3 regions of the Dorea sp. 210702-DFI.3.17 genome follow, and region 3 is predicted to be linked to each of the others. Evidence: predicted binding sites of a transcription regulator. Region 3 holds the regulator's gene; each other region holds the start of a gene.
The links. Region 3 encodes Rex, which represses fermentation and respiration genes when NADH is low (regulators of the CRP and FNR family bind a similar motif). Its sites were predicted from a motif close to ATTGTTAANTANTTAACAAT; they were not measured.
Positions count from the first base shown of each region.

Region 1: the regulator Rex is predicted to act here: its motif matches at 2,859-2,878, upstream of fucO (lactaldehyde reductase).
Region 2: the regulator Rex is predicted to act here: its motif matches at 2,394-2,413, upstream of adhE (bifunctional acetaldehyde-CoA/alcohol dehydrogenase).

Region 1 is NZ_JAJCNB010000001.1:434,233-438,506, forward strand. It holds gene LI149_RS02145 (ABC-2 transporter permease) at 1-216, opposite strand, end outside; gene LI149_RS02150 (ABC transporter ATP-binding protein) at 213-1,061, opposite strand; gene LI149_RS02155 (GntR family transcriptional regulator) at 1,067-1,438, opposite strand; gene fucO (lactaldehyde reductase) at 1,664-2,809, opposite strand; gene LI149_RS02165 (TetR/AcrR family transcriptional regulator C-terminal domain-containing protein) at 2,930-3,499, opposite strand; gene LI149_RS02170 (carbohydrate kinase) at 3,480-4,274, opposite strand, start outside.
Region 2 is NZ_JAJCNB010000003.1:23,608-27,881, forward strand. It holds gene adhE (bifunctional acetaldehyde-CoA/alcohol dehydrogenase) at 1-2,307, opposite strand, end outside; gene LI149_RS03970 (sugar kinase) at 3,081-4,106, opposite strand; gene LI149_RS03975 (bifunctional 4-hydroxy-2-oxoglutarate aldolase/2-dehydro-3-deoxy-phosphogluconate aldolase) at 4,111-4,274, opposite strand, start outside.
Region 3 is NZ_JAJCNB010000001.1:124,093-128,366, forward strand. It holds gene LI149_RS00575 (NUDIX domain-containing protein) at 1-82, shown strand, start outside; gene LI149_RS00580 (ABC-F family ATP-binding cassette domain-containing protein) at 97-2,022, opposite strand; gene LI149_RS00585 (redox-sensing transcriptional repressor Rex) at 2,225-2,866, shown strand; gene LI149_RS00590 (NAD(P)H-hydrate dehydratase) at 2,947-4,274, shown strand, end outside.

The DNA.
Region 1 (4,274 bases), 310 kb from region 3:
GATTGGAAGTGTGAACAAATAAGCCATTCCATTTTCATATTCATCATAACTTAGTGTACTAACTGTAAACATAGTACACATGACCGTAATAAATACAACAGCAAATGTAGGGTCTTTGTAAATAATGAGATATAATACCGCCATAAGAGCTGCCATTCCCAAAAAGGATTTTTGTCCCAACATGAGTTTGTAATCTTTGATCAACAATCCTTTCATTCTTGCTGCCCCCTTTTCATCATAATGATCACATCATCAATTTTTCCTTTTTCAATGGTGATATCTGGATAGTTTTCCTGATAATACTGCCGTTCATTTGTCAGGCAGCTATAACCATACTCTTCTTTCTTATGCGCCAAAATGTACGCCTTGTCAAGCGCCTCGTACTGGTCTGCCTTCACCTTTAAAAGTCCATACTGATCCAAAAGTTTGTCGGTCTCTTCATGCAAAAGAATCTTTCCTTCATCAATCATATAAATGTCATCACAGATTCCTTCCAGATCTGTGGAAATGTGTGAACTAATCAGAATAGAACGTCCTGGTGTTTCCATATACTCTCGTAAAATATCTAACATCTCGTCTCTTGCCATAACGTCCAGTCCTGCGGTCGGTTCATCCAGAAGCAACACATCTGCGCCATGTGAAACTGCCGCTGCAATCTGTAATTTACGTTTCATTCCCGTTGAAAACTCCTTGATCTTTTTGTCTAATGGCAACTGGTATTTTTTGCACATTTCCAGGAAATCTTCTTTCTGAAACTTATGGTACATACTTTCAAGCATCGGAAGTATATCTTTCACACGTAAATATCCACTGAAACCAGAATCAGCCAGAACAACTCCAATCCACTCTTTATCCTGCACTGTAAAATCTTCTACATTTTTTCCCAGCATCTTTACAACACCTGCATCTGGTCTGATCAGACCTAATGCTGCTTTGAATGCTGTACTTTTTCCTGCACCATTGGCTCCGATCAGTCCGGTAACATAACCTTCCGGTACTTCCATTGTAAGATTCAGTTCAAAATCTTTATAGTGCTTTTTCACACCTTCAAATTTCAACATACTTATCAATCCTCCAAAACAATCTGAAACAACTCCAGTAATTCCTGATCCGTCATTCCACAGCTTTTGCCTTTTCGGATGGCCATCTCCAAATCAGCTTCCACTTCTTTTTTCTTCTCCTCCAGCATCAGCCCCTGATCTGCAAATGCTACGAAACTTCCTTTTCCATGAATCGTAATTACAAATCCTTCTTCTTCCAGAGCATCATATGCTTTTTTCACGGTCAGTGCACTGACCTTAAGTTCTTTAGCTAAAGTACGAACTGACGGGAGTGGGGTATCTGCTTTTAATATACCATGCATGATCTTTTCTTTTATCTGATCTCCAATCTGTTCATAGATTGGCTGCATGGATGAATGGTTTACTATGATATCCATAAAACTCCTCCTTCGTTATAAACAGTATAAAACAGTATATAACAGTTTGTCAACTGTTATATACTGTTTTATACTGTTTTCTTCTCATTTTAATTTTTCGAAATATTAAAAACTCCTGGCACTGGATATCAATGTCAGGAGTTCTCTTATCTTAGATTATGTAATAATGCATGATGCATGCGGATTACTCTGTGCTTTGCACTCCCACAATCCGCCCTGGCATCATTACATTAATTTTCTGAACAGATTCTTCAGATCTTCAACACTTGCATCTTTCGGATTACCCGGAGCGCATGCATCTGCGTGTGCAGACTCAGCTAAGAAGTCAAGATCCTCTTCTTTTAACGCTTCCAGTTTTGTTGGGATTCCAACGTCGATAGAAAGCTGCGAAACAGCGTCTACTGCTGCTTTTCTGTATTCTTCTACAGACATATCATCAACACCTTTGACACCCATAGCTCTTGCGATCTCTTTGTATTTCTCGCCTGTGCATTCAGCATTATACTCCATAACGATTGGAAGCATCATAGCACATGCAACACCATGTGGTGTGTCATAAACAGCTCCAAGTGTATGAGCCATAGAATGAGCAATTCCAAGACCTACATTTGAGAATCCCATTCCTGCGATATACTGTCCAAGAGCCATTCCCTCACGACCCTCTTTCTCATTTGCAACTGCTCCTCTTAAAGATTTGGAAATAATCTCGATTGCTTTGATATGGAACATATCTGTCATCTCCCATGCAGCCTTTGTTGTATATCCTTCGATTGCATGTGTAAGAGCATCCATACCTGTGGAAGCTGTCAGTCCTTTTGGCATAGAGGACATCATATCCGGGTCTACAACTGCGATGACTGGCATATCATGTGGGTCAACACAGACAAATTTTCTCTTCTTCTCTACATCTGTAATTACATAGTTGATTGTAACCTCTGCTGCTGTACCTGCTGTTGTCGGAACTGCTATGATCGGTACACAAGGTTTCTTAGTTGGCGCAACACCTTCCAGACTTCTTACATCCTCGAATTCCGGATTAGCAATAATGATACCGATTGCTTTTGCTGTATCCATGGAAGATCCTCCACCGATTGCTACAATGTAATCAGCCTCAGCCTTCTTAAATGCTGCAACTCCATTCTGTACATTCTGAATAGTAGGATTGGCTTTGATGTCAGAATAAATCTCATATACGAGTCCAGCCTCATCTAATACATCTGTTACCTTTTTTGTTACCCCAAATTTAATAAGGTCTGGATCAGAGCATACAAATGCTTTCTTAAATGCTCTTGTCTTTGCTTCTGTTGCAATCTCCTTGATTGCTCCTGCTCCGTGATAAGATGTCTCATTCAGCATAATTCTGTTTGCCATTTCAATCTCTCCTTTTCTTACATGACATGATTTGCTTTCATTCAGCTTTTATGTTTTTATTTTAACAATATTGCCCCCAAAATGAAAGTTACAAAATTGTGAAAATGTAACGCGAATGGATTATAGAAGATCCAGCCCTTCAAAGACTCCCGCCAGTTCCTCTGGCATCGCTTTCACGAGATCTGCTGCCAGTTCCTCCGGCGTACGTTTCACTCTTCCAAATACCCACTGTACAGTCATGTAAATAGAACCCTGGCAATACATTTCTAGCAGGAATTTTAAATCTTCCGACAATGGCTTTCCGGATTTTTCCTGGATCCGGTCTGAATAAAATGCCAGGATCAGTTCAAAATCATGGTCTCTCAGACAGTTCTGATCATCAGATTTAAATGCCATTTTAAAGAAAAGTTTCTCTTTCTGAATATACTGGAATTTTTTCACCAGTCCTTCATAGATGGTCTCGCCTTCTCCCATATGTTCAAATGATTCCAGAAGAATCTTATCAAAATACCAGTTAACCAGGTCATATTTATCCTGAAAATGCCGGTAAAATGTTTGTCTGGTCGTTCCGCACGCATCTACGATTTCCTTTACCGTAATCTTCTCCACCGATGTCGTCTTCATGCAGACTTTCACAGCTTCCGCCAGGCGATATTTCATTTCTTCTGACTTACACTCCTCTTTGCACATGCGAAATCTCCTCTAACTTGGGCATTACCCGAAGCGCCCCTTTTCTTGTTGTTACAATAGATGCTGCTGCATTGGCAAACTCCAGCATCTCTCCAAGTTCCTTTTCATTGTATTCACGCCATCCATGTTCCAGTATGTAATGCAGGATACAACCGCAAAATGCATCTCCTGCCCCAGTCGTCTCTATGGTATCTTCTGTCACAAATGCCGGTCGTTCCACTCGGAACTTGTCTGTATAAGCTCTGCTGCCATTCTTGCCCATAGATAACAGAATCAATGGAATATGATACTTTTCCATCAAAAGCAGAATCCCCGCATCATAGTCTTCCATTCCGGTCAGCCACTGAATCTCATTATCCGATATTTTCAGAACATTACAATGCTGCATTCCATATAAAATCTGTTCTTTCGCTTCGTCCATTGATTTCCAAAGCGGCTCTCTTAAATTTGGATCATACGAAAGGATTGCACCAGACTTTTCTGCAATCTCAATTGCTTTTCTCGTTGCCTTCCGACACACTTCGTCTGTCATAGATAATGAACCAAAATGAAATATTTTGCTGTCTTTAATCAGTGTCTCATCAATATCTGATTCCGAAAGCATCATGTCCGCTCCCGGATTCCGGTAAAATGAAAACTCCCTGTCCCCGTCTTCCAATGTATGTACAAATGCAAGTGTTGTATGTACCTGTGAATCACGCTTCAGTCCTGTTGTATCAATTCCTACTTCTTTAATTGCATAAGTCAACTGATTGCCAAACATATCATCACCGAT
Region 2 (4,274 bases), on a different contig from region 3:
TCCCATTTTTGTCGGTACTTCTGCAGCATTATATCTCATAACTTCTGTCAGGATCACTGCATTTGCAACTCCGTGTGGCAGGTGGTGGAATGCACCAAGTTTATGTGCCATGGAGTGGTTCAGTCCAAGAAATGCGTTTGCAAATGCCATTCCTGCCATACAGGATGCGTTTGCCATCTTCTCTCTGGCCTCCGGATCATTTGCACCATTGTCGTATGCTCTCGGCAGATACTCAAATACTGCTTTTGCTGCCTTGAGAGCAAGTCCGTCTGTGTAATCCGTCGCCATAATAGATACATATGCCTCAATTGCATGAGTCATAACATCGATACCAGATGCACTGGTCAGTCCTTTTGGCTGAGTCATCATGTTATCTACATCTACAATTGCCATGTTCGGAAGAAGCTCATAATCTGCAATTGGCCATTTTACGCCTGTCTCGGCATCTGTAATAATGGCAAATGGTGTCACCTCGGAACCTGTTCCGGAAGAAGTCGGGATTGCTACAAAGTAAGCTTTCTCGCCCATTTTCGGGAAAGTGAATACACGCTTGCGGATATCCATGAAGTCCATGGCCATATCCTCAAAGTCAGCTTCCGGATGCTCATACATTACCCACATAATCTTTGCTGCGTCCATGGCAGATCCACCGCCAAGAGCAATGATCGTATCCGGCTCAAATGCACGCATCTGATCCACACCTTTTTCAGCACACTGAAGTGTCGGATCCGGTGCTACCTCGAAGAAGCATGTGTGCTGGATTCCAAGCTCATCCAGTTTCTGCTCGATTGGAGCTACGTAACCATTCTTATATAAGAAGCTGTCTGTTACGATAAATGCTTTCTTTTTGTGCAGTACATTTCCAAGTTCATCAAGCGCTACCGGCATGCAGCCTTTCTTAAAGTATACCTTATCCGGAGTCCGAAACCAAAGCATATTTTCTCTCCTCTCTGCAACTGTTTTAATATTGATCAGGTGTTTTACACCTACATTTTCAGATACGGAGTTTCCTCCCCAGGAACCGCAGCCAAGTGTCAGTGACGGTGCCAGTTTAAAGTTGTAGAGATCTCCGATTCCTCCGTGAGAAGACGGTGTATTGATCAGGATTCGACATGTCTTCATAGCTTCAGCATGTTTTGCAATTTTCTCTGTCTCAGCAGGATGTACATAAAGAGAAGCTGTGTGTCCATATCCTCCATCTGCTACAAGGCGCTCTGCTTTTTCAAGGGCTTCGTCAAATGTCTTCGCACGATACATTCCAAGTACCGGTGATAATTTTTCGTGTGCAAATTCTTCAGAAATGTCTACGGATTCTACTTCACCGATCAGAATCTTTGTATTTTCCGGAACTTCCACACCTGCAAGTTTTGCAATCTCATATGCAGATTTTCCAGGAATCTTGTTATTCAATGCTCCATTTATAATAATCGTCTTACGAACCTTATCAAGCTCTTCTCCTTTTTTCAGGAAGTAGCAGCCTCTGTATGCAAATTCTTTCTTTACTTCATCGTAAATGCTGTCCAGAACCGTTACGGACTGCTCAGATGCACAGATCATACCGTTGTCAAATGTTTTGGAATGAATGATGGAGTTAACTGCAAGTTTAATATCTGCTGTGTCATCAATAATAACCGGTGTATTTCCGGCTCCAACTCCAAGTGCTGGTTTTCCGGAAGAATAAGCTGCCTTTACCATTCCCGGACCACCCGTTGCAAGGATGATGTCAGATTCTTTCATGACCATATTGGTCAGTTCCAGTGACGGTGCATCGATCCAGCCAATGATTCCTTCCGGTGCTCCGGCTTTCACTGCTGCGTCCAGAACAACCTTTGCTGCTGCAATTGTAGAAGCTTTTGCTGCCGGATGCGGACTGATGATAATTGCATTTCTCGTCTTCAGACAGATCAATGTCTTAAAGATTGCTGTTGAAGTCGGGTTCGTTGTCGGAATAACTGCTGCCACAAGACCGATCGGCTCTGCGATTTTCTTAATTCCGAATGCTTTATCTTCCTTAATCACACCACAAGTCTTTGTGTCTTTGTATGCATTGTAAATATACTCTGCTGCATAGTGATTTTTGATTACTTTATCCTCAACAATACCGCGTCCGGTTTCCTCAACTGCCTGCTTTGCAAGTGGAATACGCATTTTGTTCGCTGCCACTGCTGCCGCATAAAAAATCTTGTCAACCTGCTCCTGTGTATAGGTGGCAAAGATTTTCTGCGCCTCGCGCATCGCCTGCATCTTCGCTTCCAACGCTTCCACATTGTCAACAAATACCGGTACAACATCTTTCTTCTTAGCCATCTGGATTCCCTCCTGTAAATAAAAAGTATGGATTATAGTTTGCTTGATTAGACGTCTTTTATTCTTTACATTTGGTAGTATAAATTATCGTTAATTATTTGTCAATATATAAATGATATTTTTTTAACATCATTGTTTATTTTTTGTCATTTGTTGGAAATATTATTATATAAAGCAGTTCACGGGACATAAAACGGAATAATTTCCTATAGATGCTGCGCCGCTTATTTTGAACTTTCTACGCAAACTCGCCTGATGAACAGGCTCAAACAATGCTCCGAAAGTTCAAGCTATGCTCGCATCTATCACGAAAATTATTCCATGCCTTATGTCCCGTGAACTGCTTTTTTCATATCCTGTAGTTTTCCAATAAATGCCAAATAATAAACTGCTTGGAAGCAGGGCGGCTTACGCCGGGAGATCAGTATTTAATTTATCTCAGTCGAGAAGACTCCCACCTCTTCAGGTGATGAGTAATAGCAAATTTGTCTCAGTGGGAGTCCAATCTCCATGCTACAGATTTTCTACTTAGCATTGATTGATTTTCGTTATAGTTGCGAGTATAGTCCAGCTCTTGAAGTTCTGGCCGAGCTTGCCTTAAGCAAGCGAGTTAACGGAAAGAGCTGTGAATAGACGACGCAGCAACTATAGAAAATCATTCAGGCTAAGTAGGAAACTGCAGCATGGAGATTATGATTCAACTTACACATAATATCCAAAAAAAGAGAATGTACCTGATTTAGCACATTCTCTTACAGTTTATATATTCAATTTTACCGATTCATCTCACTATGATATCCGACTGTCTCGTGATCATGGATAATATTCTCTATCTCCTCACGATCCAATGACGGCATATCACCTGGGATAGTATTCTTGGCTGCACTGCTGGCATTTCCATAGCGAAGAGCACTTGCACACCCTCCGCCTTCTCTCAAAAGTCCATACAGCACTCCGGAACAATAAGCATCTCCGCTTCCGATACGATCTACAACTTCGATATTCTCGTATGGTTTCTCTTCATAGAATTTCTTCGCTTTTGCGTCGTAAATTACAGAAGTAAAGTTATGTATCTTTGGACTTAATACAGTACGCTGGGTGGATGCGATGACGGAGATTGGATATTCAGCCGCAAAGCTTTCCATGATCTCTTTTACATTGCCTTCTTTTCCAAATGTCAGTCTTGCAGTGTCTTCGGAGCAGAAGAAAATGTCTACATAAGGAAGAATTCCTTCAATACATTTTCTTGCTTCTTCTCCTGACCAGAGATTCAGGCGGAAATTCACGTCAAATGAAATGAGTGCGCCTTTTTCTTTAAATCTCTTAATCATCTCTACTCCGGTCTTCCGACACTCTTCACTGAGCGCCAGAGTAATTCCGGAGGTATGAAAGCATCTGGTCGATTCATATATACTGTCATCAAATTCATCGATGTCAATTCTGGTCATGGACGAATGCTGTCTGTCATAGACCACGCCCGGTTTTCTCGGGTATGCTCCGTTCTCGTAGTAATACACGCCCAATCTTGCATCTTTTCCTGTATCGTATACCAGATAATCATCACTGACTCCACAGAACCGGATCTTATTCTTTGCGAACATCCCGATACTACTGTCCGGAATTCTTGATATGATACCGGATCTCAGGCCAAGAAGAGATACGCCGGAAGCTACGTTAAGTTCTGCGCCGCCAACCTGCTTCTGAAATGTCTCTCCACGTACGATACGCTCATTGTCCGGTGGGGACAGACGAAGCAGAATCTCTCCTAATGTCAGCAGATCAAATGCTTTTTTCTTCATAAGACTAGCCTCTTACTTCTTTTACAATCTCTACAGCTTCTTTTGTCATTGCCTCAATCTTGTCGAACTCTCCAGCCTCTACAAGACTTCCTTTTACCATCCAGCTTCCGCCACATGCAAGAATCTTGTCATATGCAAGATATTCTTTTACATTTGTCGCATTGATTC
Region 3 (4,274 bases):
AACAGCTGATGAGATTAAGGCTCTGGCTGACGAAGGAATCTTCCTGCATTATGATAGTATCAAACGTGTTTTTGAAGAGTAAAAAAATGAGCTGGCTTATTCGGCCAGCTCTTCCCATTTTTCATATAAAGTTTCAAGTTCAGCGTCAATTTCTGCACGTTCTTTTGCAAGTTCCTGACATTTTACTGAATTCGTATAAACTTCCTCCTGCGACATTAGAATATCAATTTCAGCACTTCTATCTTCCAGAACACCGATCCGTTCTTCTGTCTTTTTGAATTCATTAGCGCGTTTCCGTTCTTTTGCCTGAGCTTCTTTTTGTTCCTGCCAGCTTAACTTTGAATCAGAGGCCAAGTCAGCAGCTGCAGAAGAGGAATTATTTTCTAAGCGAGACGTATTGGAATATGCGGCTGTCAGTTCTTCTTTTTTCTCAAGATAATAATCATAATTTCCAATATAATTTACAAACGTATGATTAACAAGATCCATGATACGTGTTGCAGTCTGATTGATAAAGTAACGGTCGTGTGAAACATAAAGAACCGTTCCTGTGTAATTATTCAGTGCATGTTCCAGAATCTCTTTTGATGTAATATCCAGATGGTTGGTCGGCTCATCGAGAATCAGGAAGTTCGCTTCAGAAAGCATCAGCTTTGCAAGGGACACGCGTCCACGTTCGCCACCGCTTAAGTCACTAATAAGTTTAAATACATCATCTCCGGTAAATAAAAATGCTGCCAGCACTTTACGGATCTGCGTGTTATTAAGATTAGGATAGTCGTCGGAAATCTCCTGGAAAATAGTTTTTTCCATGTGTAGAACGTGGTGTTCCTGATCGTAGTAACCAATCTTTACATTAGAACCGAGACGGAAACTTCCAGAATCAGCTTTGAGTACCTGATTTAAAATCTTAAGGATTGTTGTTTTTCCGGTTCCATTATCTCCGATGATCGCGACATGTTCCCCACGCTTGATTTCGAAGCTGACATCTTCAAATAAAATCTGTGGTGGAAATGCTTTGCTTAAATGCTCGACACTTAAGACATCATTACCGCTGACACAGGAAGGTTCCAGTGTTAAATGCATATCTGTATGTAGTTCCATCGGTTTTTCAACCGGGGTCATCTTATCCAGCATCTTTTCACGGCTTTCTGCACGCTTGATGGATTTTTCGCGGTTGAAGGAGCGGAGCTTTTCAATGACCGCTTCCTGATGCTTAATTTCCTGCTGCTGGTTCAGATACTCTTTCATTCTGGCTTCACGGAGCATTTCTTTTTTTTGGGCGTAATCTGTATAATTGCCCATGAAAGTGGTAAGCTTGCCAAGTTCAATCTCGACGACTTTTGTTACAACCCGGTTCAGGAAATACCGGTCATGAGAGACAATCAGTACTGCACCGGGATAATTCAGAAGATAAGTTTCCAGCCATGAGATGGAATTTAAATCCAAATGGTTGGTTGGCTCGTCCAAAAGCAGAATATCTGGCTTTGTGAGGAGCAGTTTTCCGAGAGAAACACGGGTTTTCTGACCTCCGGATAAAGTTGCAACCGGTTTTGCGAATTCTTCTTCTGTAAATCCCAGTCCTTTTAAAACACCAGTGATTTCACTTTCGCAGGCGTATCCATTTTCACGTTCGAATGCTGCTGTGAGCCGCTGGTATGTATTCATACGTTCTTCCAGACGTTCTCCGCTTAAATGCTTCATTTCCTGTTCAATCTCACGAATCTGCCGCTCCATGTCGAGAATATCGGCTTTTGCAGTGCGTACCTCTTGATAGATCGTATGGTCATTATTCATATCCTGATGCTGTGCCAGATATCCCATCGTCTTGCCGCGTGTCAGAACAACATTGCCGCCGTCCGCCTGAATCTCACCAACGATCATCTTAAGAAGTGTTGTCTTTCCAGCACCGTTCGGTCCTACGAGAGCTGCTTTTTCGTGGTCTTCTATATGAAAGGAGCCGCCGGAGACAATTACTTCCTCTCCAAAGGCTTTTTTGATATTGTGACATGCAAGTATCATCCTATCCTCCTTGATAAAATCCTGTGATTTTGAGAAATAAAGATGCCGCAGGGCTGCGTCCGGCGCTGCGACCGCATAATTTTGGCATCATCTTATACTATTATAACGAAAATACTACAAAAAACAACTAAAAAGTTTGACATTATACTAACGATTGCCTATAATAATGAGTAGAAATTTTTGAAGGAAGGAGGTGCGGATCATGCAAAACAGGGGAATTTCACAGGCAGTTATCCGTAGATTACCCAGATATTATAGATACCTTGGGGAGCTGATCGAGCAGGGAGTAGAACGAATCTCTTCCAATGAGCTTAGTAAAAGAATGAAAGTAACAGCTTCCCAGATTCGTCAGGATCTTAATAATTTTGGCGGATTCGGGCAACAGGGGTATGGCTATAATGTAAAATATCTGTACTCAGAAATCGGAAAAATTCTTGGATTGGAACAGGATCATAATATTATTATTATTGGTGCTGGTAATTTGGGGCGTGCACTTGCGAACTATGCATCATTTGAAAAGCGGGGATTTATCTTAAAAGGATTGTTTGATATCAATCCGGAGCTTGACGGGCAAGAAGTTCGTGGTGTTCCAATTCAGATGATGGACGAGCTTCCGAAATTTGTAGATGAGAACAGTATCGATATTGCAGCATTGACGATTCCAAAGGATGAGTCAATCAAAGTCGCAAAATTTCTGGCAGATCACAATGTTCACGGAATATGGAATTTTGCACATACAGATCTGAATCTTCCGGAAAGTGTGATTGTTGAGAATGTACATTTATCCGAGAGTCTGATGAGGCTGTCATATAATATATGCCGCTACAAGGAAGAACATAATTAAGGAGATAACGTGTAAAGACAGGTTTGTTCAGATTGCATCCTGGCTTTGCACGTTTCTTTCTATCAGGAGGAATCAAAACTATGAGATATTTGCCAGATGCTAAACAGATGAAAACGGCAGATTCATTTACGATAAATGAACTTAAAATCCCGTCCCTGGAACTTATGGAACGGGCTGCCAGAGCATGTGTAGATCACATTAAAGACTGGAAAATTAATTTAAATAAAATATGTGTCCTCTGTGGTTCTGGAAATAATGGCGGGGACGGCTTTGCGATTGCCAGAATGTTTGCATGGGAAGGGTGTGACGTAACAGCAGTTCTGGTCGGAAACAGAGATCACTGCACACCAGAGACTGCCCATCAGATAGAACAGTTGAAAAATACAGGAGCACAGTTTAAGGAGCGGTTTGAGCAAGAAGCATTTGAAAGTGAACCGTATACTTTAATTATCGATGCAATTTTTGGAGTTGGACTTTGCCGGGAGGTTGGAGGCAGATATGCACAGATTATAGAGTGTGTGAATCAGTCTGATGCAGTCCGTATGTCCGTGGATATTCCTTCCGGAATTTGCGCAACTACAGGAAATGTATTAGGAACTGCAGTGCGTGCAGACTATACTGTGACAATTCAGGAGACGAAAGTTGGTCTTGTACTTGATCCGGGAAGAAGTTATGCAGGAATCTGTGTATCCGAGGATATCGGAATTGTATCACTTCCACTGGAAAGAGATGAGGAAACAGTTTGTACACTGGAGGGCAGTGATTATGCAGCACTTCTTCCGAAACGAAATGCGGACTCCAATAAAGGAACTTACGGAAAGCTTCTTATGATCACCGGAAGCAAAGGTATGTCAGGTGCTGCATATCTTGGCGCACTTGCAGCTTACAGGACAGGTACCGGGCTGGTGCAGATCTATACTGCTAAAGAGAATCTCGTGATCTTACAGAGCCAGATCCCGGAAGCGATCATTACAACTTATGAAAAATATGATGTCAATGAACTACATCGCTTGATCGACTGGGCAGATGTCGTAGCTATAGGTTCCGGACTTGGAACAAAGAAGACTGCAAGGAAGATTTTAAAAGAAACCATTGCATATACAAAGAAACCGTGTGTCATAGATGCAGACGGACTTAATATTTTGTCTGAACATATGGATTATCTGTGTGGTGCAGATTGTGAACATTTTATCTTTACACCGCACATGAAAGAATTTGAACGGATCAGCGGTTTGAAGATTGCTGAAGTAAAAAAAGATCGTATTGTAGCACTTCGTACATTTGTTAAAGAATATGACGTTACCTGTGTACTGAAGGATTCCAGAACAACCATTGCAAAGCCGAGAGAGCGGGTAGCGGTAAATCTATCCGGCTGTGCGGCTATGGCAAAAGCCGGATCCGGGGATGT